DNA from 2 places in the Caballeronia sp. LZ003 genome. Region 2 is predicted to be linked to the other one. Evidence: predicted binding sites of a transcription regulator. Region 2 holds the regulator's gene; the other holds the start of a gene.

Region 1 (6,331 bases), on a different contig from region 2:
GACTCGTCGCGAGCGTGGCGGTCGCGGGCAGGCATCTGGGCCACGGCCGTGCGGGCTCTGAAGCACTCTGCTTCGAAGCGGCCCAGAGCTATCAGCAGCACATGCGCGAGTATGCCGAGATGGGCGTGCTGGATCTTTGGTACGAACGAATTACGTTCGACAGGATGTACGACGATGTGCAAAACGAAGACGTGAAACGTCGGATCAAGCGCGGTAGCGAACGCGCGAGCCGGCGCACGCATGAAAAGCTGCTGCCGAAGCTCGCCGATCGATCGGGCGATGCCTGGCGAATTCGCGACGCGCCGCCCGCGATCTTTCATATTCGTGGCGCAAGCACGCTCGTCGACGAGGACGACGAGTGGATGAAGCTCGAAGGCGATTCGCACACGATCCTGACTCCGCTCATACGCGATTACGTTTCGACGCTGACATCCGAGCGCGCCGCGCTTTTGTCGCAATTCGCGCTTCAGGACATCGCTTTCAAAGTGGTTGGAGTGGGAAGTGTCGGAACGCGATGCTTCGTGTTGTTGCTTACCGATCATCTTGGTAAGGCGCTCTTCCTGCAGTTGAAAGAGGCATCGACGTCCGTGGTGGCGCGCTACGTCGGCGCGACAAAACATACGCACGACGGGCATCGCATCGTTCACGGGCAACGCCTGATGCAGGCGGCGAGCGATCCTTTTCTAGGCTGGGCGTCGGGCCCGGTTGGACGCCCGCTTTATGTTCGCCAACTGCGCGACATGAAAATATCCGCCGACCTCGAAACATTCAGCGGCGAGGCCTTTCGCGGATACGCGTCGCTATGCGGCTGGGCGCTCGCGCGCGCGCATGCCAAGGCAAGCGGCTGCGCGCTTGAGATATCCGGCTATCTGGGTTCGGGTGATCGCATGGCGGAAGTGCTCGTCCGATACGCGAGCTCCTATGCAGATCAAGTCGAAAAAGATTACGACGCGTTCCGCTTGGCCTGCCGCAGCGGCAAACTTATAGCCCGCACGGATGCGGACATGGCGGCGGACTTTGCCGCCTGATGACTAGCGATGTGCGGCGTGCATCGCTCGCATGTCAGTGTGCGGCGATGGCCAGTTGCGGTCGGCCTTGTCGTGCAGCGCATTCGTAAGCGTCGACGGCGAATGCGAATACTGCCGGCAAAGCGTCGGAAGAGGCGACATCGACCACGTCGTCGGTTTCGGGGAAATGGAAGTCGTCGGGGCGGGCAAAAAGTTCGCGCAACGCAGCCTCGTGCCGGCCAGCGAAGCCCAGGTCCGCCACGGCTTCCGCTTCGATGGCGTGCAGCAAACGCCAGGTCAGCGGCACGCCCAGATCGATGTATCGGCCCGCAATCTGCCGCGTAATGCGTTCCAGATCTTGTACCGCACGTGCAAACTGCTTCCTGCTGAGATGCTCGCCGTTCGACTCCATGATTCGCCCCTTCCGACTGGTCTTTATACTGTATAAATATACAGTACTTGCCGTCATGAAAGTAGGGTCTCGCCAGTCGCCTTGCGTGTATGTGCGGTTTCGCTTATCGGCGGTTCAGTCCTGCGTGGGAGTGCGCGGCGAGTAACGTAAGGCGGCCGCGCGACGCAGACGGATGCTACGTCTTCGCAGGACGCGCCAGAAATTTATGCGCATAAAGAAGTGCCATGCCACCGTTGCTGTGCGCTGGAGGAAGAGGCGGAGCACCTGCTCGCGGAAAACCGCAGACTCGCGAGTCGGGCCATTACCCATGTATAACCACGAGCAAAGCCTTTGCTTCTCCTCGCCCGACATTCCTAAAGACATGACCGTCGTAGGCAGCGTAACGTGCGGTTTCCCCCGCCTTCAGTCGCTTCGCAGCACCTGATGCTTCGATTTCGATCGCGCCATTTAACACGGTCAAATGCTCCCGCGTGCCTGGCTCATGCGCGTCCGAGATGAGCGCCGCACCCGCGTGCAACGTGAGCTCGTACCATTCGAATTTTCCAGCCAGCTCAATCGGTCCCCACACGCGAAGCTGATAGCCGCCGTTATCACCATTCAACGTAGGAATCTCATGCGGACCTGCAACGCGTATGACGTCACCGGCCTTCTGCTGCGCAAATAGCTGATCGAGGCTGATACCTAGTGCGTTCGTTAGCCGCCACGCCACGGCAATCGTCGGATTGGCCTTGTCCCGCTCGATCTCCGATAGCATCGATTTCGAAACGCCAGCGGCGCGGGATAAGTCATCGAGCGTCAATTTCCTTTCATTGCGTAGACGCTGAATCTGCTCGCCAACGCGTGGTGGCGCAGTTCCGCTGCCTGAGGAATCACCAGCCTTGCCGCTTGTGACAGAACTTGTCATGAACGCTGCATTCCCTTAGAGTGTTCGATATACTGGAAATCGGTTCGAAATACCGAACCTGTCCAATGCAATGAATGAACTATAACAGGGCTAAAGGTGTGGCCGAGCCTGGCTGGTCCGCATCGACTCCTAAACAGCCGGATACTGGAAAGATGCCGATGAAAGACCGATACCTCTCCCATTTGCGAACTACGCTTAACGAGATTCGCGCCGCCGGGTTTTACAAAAGCGAGCGGGTCATCGCTAGCCCGCAGTTCTCGGAGATCCGCCTTGCCAACGGGAGCACCGTCCTCAATTTTTGCGCGAACAATTATCTCGGTCTTGCGAACGACGCTCGCTTGGTCGAAGCCGCAAAAGCCGGACTTGAAGCAGATGGCTTTGGCATGGCATCCGTTCGCTTTATTTGCGGAACACAAACAGTCCACAAAGCGCTCGAACAACAAGTCGCGAAGTTTCTCCACTCCGACGACGCCATTCTTTACTCAAGCTGTTTTGACGCAAACGGCGGGCTCTTCGAGACGTTGCTGACCGAGGATGATGCAATCATCAGCGATGAGTTGAACCACGCGAGCATCATCGATGGCGTGCGTCTTTCCAAGGCAAAACGCTTGCGCTACAAGAACAACGATCTTGTAGACCTCGAAGCGCGCTTGAAGGAAGCCGATGCAGCCGGCGCCCGCTTCAAATTGATCGCAACTGACGGCGTGTTCTCGATGGACGGCATCATCGCCGATCTCGCTGGCATCTGCGATCTGGCTGAACGCTACGGCGCGCTGGTCATGGTCGACGACTCGCATGCCGTTGGATTCATCGGGGAGAACGGACGCGGGACGCCCGAGTATTGCGGCGTGCTCGATCGAATCGACATCATCACGGGTACGCTCGGCAAGGCGCTCGGTGGTGCGTCAGGCGGATATGTGGCTGCGCATCAGGAGATTATCGACTTGTTGCGGCAGCGCAGCCGGCCGTACCTGTTCTCGAACACGCTTGCGCCGAGCATTGCGGCAGCGTCGCTGAAAGTGCTTGAGTTGCTGGATAGCAATGAAGGCGCCGCGCTCCGGCGACGCGTTCGCGAAAACGGCGCGCGGTTTCGGCAAGCGATGACCGCTTTAGGTTTCGATCTAGTGCCCGGCGAGCATCCGATCATTCCCGTCATGCTTGGCGATGCACAACTCGCTTCGAAGATGGCCGACGCGCTTCTCGACGAAGGCGTTTATGTGATCGGATTTTCATACCCTGTCGTGCCAAAGGGCCGCGCGCGCATCCGCACGCAGATGAGCGCCGCCCACACCGCCGAACACATCGACCGCGCAGTCGATGCATTCGCGCGCGTGGGCCGCTCGCTTGGTGTGATCGGTTAGGACTCACGCCTCGCAGGGTCCTTTATGCGCATAAAGTCAGGACACGTCACGCGACCTTTAGATGCACGGCGCGGTTACAGGCAGCGCCGCGACACAACCGCCCGGAACACCAACAATGAAAGCACTCGCCAAACTCGAACGCACCCCCGGTCTTACCTTGACTCACGTCAAGCGGCCGGAAGTCGGACATAACGATGTCCTCATCCGCATCCGTAAGACTGCAATCTGCGGTACGGATATCCACATCTGGAAGTGGGATGACTGGGCGCAGAAGACGATACCGGTGCCGATGCACGTCGGACATGAATATGTCGGTGAGATCGTCGAGATGGGACAGGAAGTCCGCGGCTTTGCCATCGGCGATCGCGTTTCCGGCGAAGGTCACATCACATGCGGATTCTGCCGCAATTGCCGCGCAGGTCGACGTCACTTGTGTCGCAACACCGTTGGCGTCGGCGTGAATCGCGAAGGCGCGTTTGCCGAATACCTCGTGATCCCTGCCTTCAACGCGTTCAAGATTCCGCCTGATATCTCCGACGACCTTGCCGCGATCTTCGACCCCTTCGGCAATGCGACGCACACTGCCCTTTCGTTCAACCTTGTCGGCGAAGACGTGCTGATTACCGGCGCCGGACCCATTGGTGTAATGGCCGCCGCCATTGCGCGGCACGTCGGAGCACGCAATGTCGTCATTACGGACGTCAACGAATATCGTCTCGAACTTGCCCGCAAGATGGGTGCAACGCGAGCGGTCAACGTTTCCAAAAAAAATCTGCGCAATGTCATGCAAGAACTCGGCATGACCGAGGGGTTTGACGTCGGCCTGGAAATGTCCGGCGTACCGAGCGCTTTCACCGCCATGCTGGAAGCGATGAACCACGGCGGCAAAGTCGCTCTGCTCGGCATTCCACCCGCGCAAACTGCGATCGACTGGAATCAGGTTATCTTCAAAGGTCTGGAGATCAAAGGCATCTACGGGCGCGAAATGTTCGAGACTTGGTACAAGATGGTCGCAATGCTGCAAAGTGGTCTGGATCTTTCGCCGATCCTCACGCACACATTCCCCGTCGACGACTACCAGCGCGCGTTCGACACCATGCTTTCGGGCAACAGCGGCAAGGTCGTGCTCGACTGGACCGCGGCGTAAGTGTCAGCGCTTCACTGCTTTACTTTTGCGAACTCGGCCTGAATGGCGACGTGAACATCGTCGCCGACTGCCGGATACCACGTCGTCAGTCCGAACTGCGCGCGGCTGAAATGACCGTCGGCCGAGAAGCCTAACGTTTCCAGCTTGGTCAGTGGATCGACCGAATGCCCGTTGAACGTGACATCCAGAGTGACGGGTCGTGTCGTTCCGCGAATCGTGAGATTGCCTGCCAGTGTGCCCTTGTCGTTGCCCGTACGCGTGAAGCCGGTGCTGACGAATTCGATGTTCGGATAACGCGCGACATCGAACATGTCGGGGCCCTTCACCATCCGGTCGAGCAACGGCACATTCGTATTGACGCTCGCGGCGTCGATAGTCACATGCACCGTGCTCCCCGTCATGCCATCCGCGCTCCAGTCGAGCTGTCCGGCCGTCTTGTCGAAACGCATGACAAAGCGCGAATAATGAAGATGATCGACGTCGAAGCTCACATTCCAGTGATGCGCATCTAACTGATACATCCCGGGCGGCACACTCGATTCATTCGCGGACACACTGTGCGTGACGACGGCAAGCGGCGTGCATCCACTCGTTGCGATCAACGCGAATAGCGCGACGCATTGCAAGCTTTTCCAAACTTTCATCGATCTGTATCTCCTCGACGCGAAAAACGAGTTTCCTCCGAAACAGAAAAGTGCGCATTCGTCACGTGCGTGTCAGTTCATCACACGAAAATGGCACGATCAGGTAGAGTTCGCGACGACCTTCATCTCGAAAATAAGACGCCTAAATCATGCGCTCATGGCCACTCTGTTTCCGATTCGCTCGCGCCGCGTGTGCGGCGGTGCTCGCTGCGATCACGGTTTCTTGGACGCCGTCGGCGCACGCCGCGCTGTGCTCTGACGGCGTTTGGATCGATGCGATGATCGGCTCGCATCACGTTCATCCCGATAAGCACTTCGAGCAGTTCAATCCCGGCATTGGCGTGGAATGCTGGGTCTCGCCGCAATGGGCATTAACCGGCGGCTATTTCCGCAACTCGCTCTCAAAGCCTTCGTTTTACGGCGGCGGGGTCTGGGCGCCCGAGTTCCTTCACTGGGGCTTCGTGCGGCTCGCAGCCATGGGTGGCTTGATCTCCGGTTATGACTACGGCCGCTGGGGTATTGGCCACAATCACACGCTTGGCCCCGTGGCCGCGCCGCTCATCATGGTGGACTATAAGCGCGTGGGCGCGAACATCATCCTCATTCCGCCCATTCCTTCGAGCGACTTGCCGTTCACGCTCGGCTTTCAGATCAAGGTCAAGTTTTGACCGTCAAACTCGATTTTATACGGCATCCGAACTAATCAACGGCACGCTGGATTAAAGACTCGTTTCGTCGATGCCGGGTTCTTCTCCAGTTTCTCCGCCGGTCGTCGCGGACGCTTCACCAGTTCACCGCCGCAGTTCGGACACGTGCCCTTTAGCACTTGCTCGGTACAATCGCTGCAAAATGTGCA
Region 2 (6,331 bases):
CCGGAGATCACGGGCGACACCGAGAACGGCAAGTCGATAAGCGTCGTCAGAAGCGCCTTGCCGCGAAACTCGAACTTGGCGATGGCCCACGATGCCGCGAGCCCGAACACCACGTTGAGCGGCACGGCAATCGCGGCGGTCAAGAGCGTGAGCTTGATGGCCGACCACGCGTCCGGGTCCTTGAGCGAATCGAAGTAATAGTCGATGCCCTTCGCGAAGGCCTGCACGAACACGGCGACGAGCGGCACGACCAGAAACAGCGCGAGAAACACGAGCGCGATACCCGTGAGTATCCAGCGCACGGCGCGCGGTTCGGTGACGGGATTGAGCCGGTTGGTCTCGCCGCGCGCGGCGGTGTTCACTGGAAGCGCCTTGCTGTTTGGCGTGCTCATGCGTGACCTCCGCCCGGAGTTCCGGCATGCAGCGAGGGCCCCGCGGCCACCACGGGCGCCGCGCCCGTCTTGCTCGTGCGGCGTTGCAGGAACCATTGCAGCGTGTTGATGAGGAGCAGCATGAGAAAGGACACGCACAGCATCACGACGGCGATGGCCGTCGCGCCGGCATAGTCGTACTGTTCGAGCTTGGTGATGATGAGCAGCGACGTGATCTCCGACTTCATTGGGACATTGCCCGCGATGAAGATGACCGAACCGTATTCGCCGAGCGCGCGCGCGAACGCAAGGGCGAAACCGGTCAGAAGCGCGGGAAAGAGCGCCGGCAACACGACGCGGCGAAACGTCAGCCAGCGCGTGGCGCCGAGACATGCGGCGGCTTCTTCCTGCTCGCGCTCGAAGTCTTCGAGCACCGGCTGCACCGTGCGCACGACGAACGGCAAGCCGATGAACGTCAGCGCCACGAGCACGCCGAGCGGCGTGAACGCCACCTTGATGCCGAGCGGCGCGAGATACTGCCCGATCCAGCCGTTGCTCGCGTACACGGCGGCAAGCGAAATGCCGGCGACGGAGGTCGGCAGCGCAAACGGCAGATCGACGATGGCATCGACGACACGCTTGAACGGGAACGTGTAACGCACGAGTACCCATGCGACCAGGAAGCCGAAGATCGCGTTGATGACCGCCCCGCCGAGCGCCGCCGTGAAAGTGAGCCGATACGACGCCAGCACACGCGGCCCGGTGACGGCGCGAACGAACTGCGCCCAGTCGAGCGTCGCGGTCTTGGCGAAGGTCGCCGCAAGCGGAATCAGCACCACGAGGCTCAGGTAAGCCACCGTGATGCCGATCGTCAGCCCGAAGCCGGGTAACGCACTCGGCTTTCGGAAAGTGAACGTTGTCATCTTTGCTTCATCCTTGATCGTCCTGCCTTCGGCGCCCGGGGGATAAGCGCACTGTTTTTTAGTCTCGTCATGCGCGGCCGTCTTTGCGGCCGCTTTCATTGCGACTCGAGCGCCTCGCGGCGCCCGGTCTCTTGCCTGCTTACTGCGGCTGATAGATAGAATCGAACACGCCGCCGTCCGCGAAGTGCGTCTTCTGCGCTTTGGTCCAGCCACCGAAGGTGTCGTCGATGGTGTAGAGCTTGAGCTTGGGGAACTGCTTGATCAGCTCGGCGGGCACCTTGTCCGAACGCGGACGATAGAAATTGCGCGCCGCGATCTGCTGGCCTTCGTCGCTATACAGATACTTCAGATACGCTTCGGCCAGCTTGCGCGTGCCGTGCTTGTCGACGACCTTGTCCACCACCGCCACCGGCGGCTCGGCCAGAATGCTCACCGAAGGAACCACGATCTGGAACTTCTCCGGACCGAATTCCTTGAGCGACAGGAACGCCTCGTTTTCCCATGCGATCAGCACGTCGCCCTGACCGCGCTGCACGAAGCTGGTGGTCGCGCCGCGTGCGCCGGAATCGAGAACGCCTGCGTTCTTGTAGAGCTTGGTCACGAACTCCTTCGCGGTCTCTTCGTTGCCGCCGGGCTTGTGTTGCGCATACGCCCACGCCGCCAGATAGTTCCAGCGCGCGCCGCCCGAGGTCTTCGGGTTCGGCGTGACGATCGACACACCCGGCTTGGTGAGATCGTCCCAGTCCTTGATGCCCTTCGGGTTGCCCTTGCGCACTAGAAACACAATGGTCGACGTGTACGGCGATGCATTGTCCGGCAGACGCTTTTGCCAGTCCGTCCCGACGATGCCCTTGGAGGCGAGCGCGTCGATGTCGTAAGCAAGCGCAAGCGTCACGACGTCTGCCTGAAGCCCGTCTAGAACCGCGCGCGCCTGGCCGCCGGAACCGCCATGAGATTGCTTGAAGGTGACCGTTTCGCCGGTGTCCGCCTTCCACTTCTTCGCAAAGGCCTGGTTGAAGTCCTGATACAACTCGCGCGTCGGATCGTACGAGACGTTCAGAAACGACGTGTCCGCGTGCGCGGTGGCCGAGATTCCGAAACTCGCCGCCGTGATCGCCAGCGCGGCAAAGAGTTGTTTCGCGCCGCCCTTCAATCCAGCCCTGATGCTATGCATTCCCCGTTCTCCGTCTTATCGAATTGACGGAATCAGTCTAAAGGCGAGCTTATATGATTAGAAATAATTGTTTCTCACTTTTTTAGATGCAAAAGTGCTAAAGCGAGAGTTTTCGCAGTCCGAGGGAGAAATAGCGACTGTTTGAGCGCGCTGCAGCCTTGTCAGTAAAGGATCTGGCGACGAACTTCAAGTAAAGCTTGAAAAGCGCGAAATACTGTATAAAAATACAGTCATCTGTCCATCCATACAGTGCGCCGAGGCTCCAGCAAGTGACCAAACCCTCAAAACTTACCGCGCGACAGCAGCAAGTGTTCGAGCTCATTCAGCGAGCCATCGACCGCACGGGCTTTCCGCCCACGCGTGCCGAAATTGCTGCCGAGCTTGGCTTCAGCTCCGCGAACTCCGCCGAGGAACATCTGCGGGCACTGGCGCGCAAGGGCGTGATCGAACTCGCGGCGGGTTCGTCGCGTGGCATCCGCCTGTTGGGAGGCTCCGCGCGCATCGACCGTTCGGACGATCTTCCGCATCAGTTCACCTTGCCGCATCAGAGCATCATGCAGTTGTCGCTTCCGCTGGTCGGGCGCGTTGCGGCGGGCAGTCCCATCCTTGCGCAGGAGCATATCTCGCAACACTATGCATGCGACCCTGCGTTCTTTTCGGGCAAGCCCGACTATTTGCTGAAGGTGCGCGGCTTGTCCATGCGCGACGCGGGCATTCTCGACGGCGACCTGCTTGCCGTACAGAAGCGCAATGAAGCGAAAGACGGGCAGATCGTGGTCGCGCGTATTGGCGACGATGTCACGGTGAAACGCTGGAAGCGCCGGCCAGATGGCGTGGAATTGGTCGCCGAGAATCCCGACTACGAAAACATCTTCGTGCGCTCCGGCAGCGGCGACTTCGCGCTGGAAGGAATCGCGGTCGGGCTCATCCGCTCCGGCGAGTTCTAACGCACGACTCGAGCGCGCGGCGCGTCAACATCGCCGCCCGCTTCGCCTCCTCGCCCTCGCGCGACGCGGCACGTTTCAAAAATTACAAGCATGACGGCCGCCGCTCGCGGCGTGCCGCGGTGCGTCCTATCGTCTGTCGTCTGTCGTCCGCCGTCTGGAGAGTCATCATGGAACGTTTCGCCCGTTTGCTGCCCTTTCGTCAGTTTGGCCGTCTGCGTCATTTGCGCTCGCTGATCTCATGCGCCGTGGCGCGACCTGAAGCGGCGCCCGATCTCTTCGACGAGATGCCCGCGTTGCCGTCGCGTCAACCCGCCTTCGCCCGTGTGTCGCTCAATAGCGCGGTGCATGCGGAATCGGAACAGCGCGCGCCGGTGCGGGTGTATCGCAGTGAGTCGCGGGTAATCATGGTCGGCAATATCGGCGAGGTGTCGCGCATGATCGACCGGTGTATCGACGAGGAACTCGCCGGCGTTAGCAGCGGCATTCTGGCCTGAGGGCGGTCGAGCGTTTGCCGAGTGAATTTGAGTTATGTGCAATGCAGGCAGTCCGCAATCTATCGGCTGCAAGGAATGAAGCTCGGGATAGATCCGGCGTGAACATGGTCAATCGTTCTTTCATGTCACCCATGTCACGCCGGGGGTCGTTCCTTCGCATGTCCCGCACTACGCGTTATCTCGTCGTCACGCTCGTCATTCTCGTCATCGTTGCAGGGTTAGGCCTTGTCTATGCGTCGCCCTATATCGCACTGAACCGCGTCAAGCACGCGGCCGATGCGCGCGATGCACAGACCGTCAACGAATACGTCGACTTCCCCGCACTGCGTGAAAGTCTCAAAGAGCAAGTCGGAGCACTGCTGACGCGGCGCGTCGATATCCAGAAGAGCGGCAATCCGCTCGCGATCATCGGTGCAATGATCGGCGCGGCGCTCGTAGGGCCGCTGGTGGATTGCTACGCTACGCCCGAAGGCGTCGCCGCGATTTTGAATGGCATTCCGCCGCGGGGAGATCCAGGCGAGCATCCACCCGCTGTCGTGCCACCGGTTCGAGACGGTCAGGCGGCGGCGAGTTCACCGCCTTCCGAAGCGGCATCGAGCATGGTTGCGACTCAAGAACCGCCGCGACAACCACCGCAGACCACGGCCGGATATCGCAGCTTCGATACGTTCGTGGTGACCTACCAGCACGGTGCCGGCGATGCGCGGTACTCAGCGATCTTTCATCGGTACGGGTTGATAACGTGGAAGCTGGTCGCGGTTGATTTGAACGGGTGAGTTCGTTGTTGGACAACCATTAAAGTGCCGGTAAGCGCTTCATGGCATTTTTTGCGGCGTTAAGCGTGCGCGGCCGTCACGCAAGGAGACGGCAGCTGGCGCTGATAGCGCAAAAGAGCACTGGCCCGACGCAGGCCAGCCTCATCGCGCACACCTATCCTCAAACACTTACTTCGGCCCGGTCCGGCTTCGCCGCATAAGCCGCCTCATCTTCCGCTTCGGCCGACTCACCTGCCTGACAAACCGCAACCAATATGCTGCATGACACGCGATCGAGCAGCGGTGTGTTGCCCGCGCCCATCCACCAGCGCGCGAGACCGCTGCGGCATCGATGGCCGACCACGACCAGATCGACCTTGAGACTTTCCGCCAGCGTGGCGATTTCATCGATCGGATGCCCGAATGCGAAATGCCCCTGCGCCTGCAAGCCGCGTTCGCGCAGCCACTCCACGCCCTCTTGCAGGATATCGCGTGCGGCATCCTCGAACCGTCCGCATGCCATGTCGGTCAGAAGACCGGCGCTTTGCGCAATGCTCGAACGCATATCCACCACCGCCAGCACGTGCGTCTCCGCGTTCAAGGCAAGCGCGAGATTCGCGCCCTGACGCAACGCCTTGCGGCCCTCTCTGGAGCCGTCGTAGCACAACAGGATTTTTCGATAGCCTGACATCATGATCTCCCTGCCGCGTAGCCGATGGTGTCGGCAAATCGAGTGCGGCGCATCTTCATCATGGTAGGTCGCCTCATGCGTGGCAACGATGGAAAACGCTTACATGGCAACAAGCGCTAGCGCACACCGTGCCAGAGGCCTGAGCGCCTTGCCAGACAAGCGCGCGGCGCCATTTGCCAAAACAACAGGAAGACGCGATGCACGCTTCGATCACAGGAACGATGCATGCGCTTGCATGCAAAGCGCCGCGCTGGTGCATTGGATTACACTAGCCGGCTGAGTTTTCTCCTCGCAGGACGGCCGCATGACCGACATAAATCACCGAGCTGGCGCGAACCCGAACGCGGCGCCAGCGATCGAATTCAGCGAAGTCAGAAAACATTACGGCGAGCGAAGTGTCGTCGATGGCTTGTCGTTCGACGTTCAGCCTGGCGAGTGTTTCGGCCTGCTTGGCCCGAACGGCGCGGGCAAGACGACGACGCTCAAGATGCTGCTCGGCATTACATCGCCCGACAGCGGCACGATCCGTCTCGTCGGCGAACCCGTGCCAGCGCGCGCACGCTTCGCGCGGCAACGCGTGGGCGTCGTGCCGCAATTCGACAACCTCGATCCCGACTTCACCGTGCGCGAAAACCTGCTCGTCTTCGGCCGCTATTTCGGCTTGGCAGGCGCGCGCATGGAAGCCATCGTGCCTTCGTTGCTCGAATTCGCGCGCCTCGAAAGCAAGGCCCAAGCGCGCGTCGGCGAACTGTCGGGCGGCATGCGGCGGCGGTTGACGCTGGCGCGCGCCCTCGTCAACGATCCCGACGTGCTCGTGATGGACGAACCCACCACCGGCCTCGATCCGCAAGCGCGCCATCTGATCTGGGAACGCCTGCGCTCGTTGCTTTCGCGCGGTAAAACCATTCTGCTCACGACGCACTTCATGGAAGAGGCCGAACGCCTGTGCGACCGGCTTTGCGTGATCGAGGAAGGC

Evidence for each region. Region 2 encodes LexA, which represses DNA repair genes until DNA is damaged. Its sites were predicted from a motif close to ACTGTATNNNNATACAGT; they were not measured.
Region 1: QCE79_RS30510 (DUF2471 family protein) is a predicted target of LexA. The motif match lies at 1,447-1,464, and genes of this name have one in related genera.

What each region holds. Positions count from the first base shown of each region.
Region 1 is NZ_JARUXJ010000004.1:1,473,311-1,479,641, forward strand. It holds gene QCE79_RS30505 (DUF2252 domain-containing protein) at 1-1,028, shown strand, start outside; gene QCE79_RS30510 (DUF2471 family protein) at 1,063-1,419, opposite strand; gene QCE79_RS30515 (XRE family transcriptional regulator) at 1,721-2,323, opposite strand; gene QCE79_RS30520 (glycine C-acetyltransferase) at 2,482-3,684, shown strand; gene tdh (L-threonine 3-dehydrogenase) at 3,800-4,831, shown strand; gene QCE79_RS30530 (YceI family protein) at 4,843-5,475, opposite strand; gene QCE79_RS30535 (hypothetical protein) at 5,625-6,143, shown strand; gene QCE79_RS30540 (DUF1272 domain-containing protein) at 6,179-6,331, opposite strand, start outside.
Region 2 is NZ_JARUXJ010000001.1:1,393,250-1,399,580, reverse strand. It holds gene cysW (sulfate ABC transporter permease subunit CysW) at 1-392, opposite strand, end outside; gene cysT (sulfate ABC transporter permease subunit CysT) at 389-1,294, opposite strand; gene QCE79_RS06105 (sulfate ABC transporter substrate-binding protein) at 1,434-2,468, opposite strand; gene lexA (transcriptional repressor LexA) at 2,738-3,415, shown strand; gene QCE79_RS06095 (hypothetical protein) at 3,583-3,909, shown strand; gene QCE79_RS06090 (DUF2939 domain-containing protein) at 4,068-4,685, shown strand; gene QCE79_RS06085 (universal stress protein) at 4,846-5,355, opposite strand; gene nodI (nodulation factor ABC transporter ATP-binding protein NodI) at 5,660-6,331, shown strand, end outside.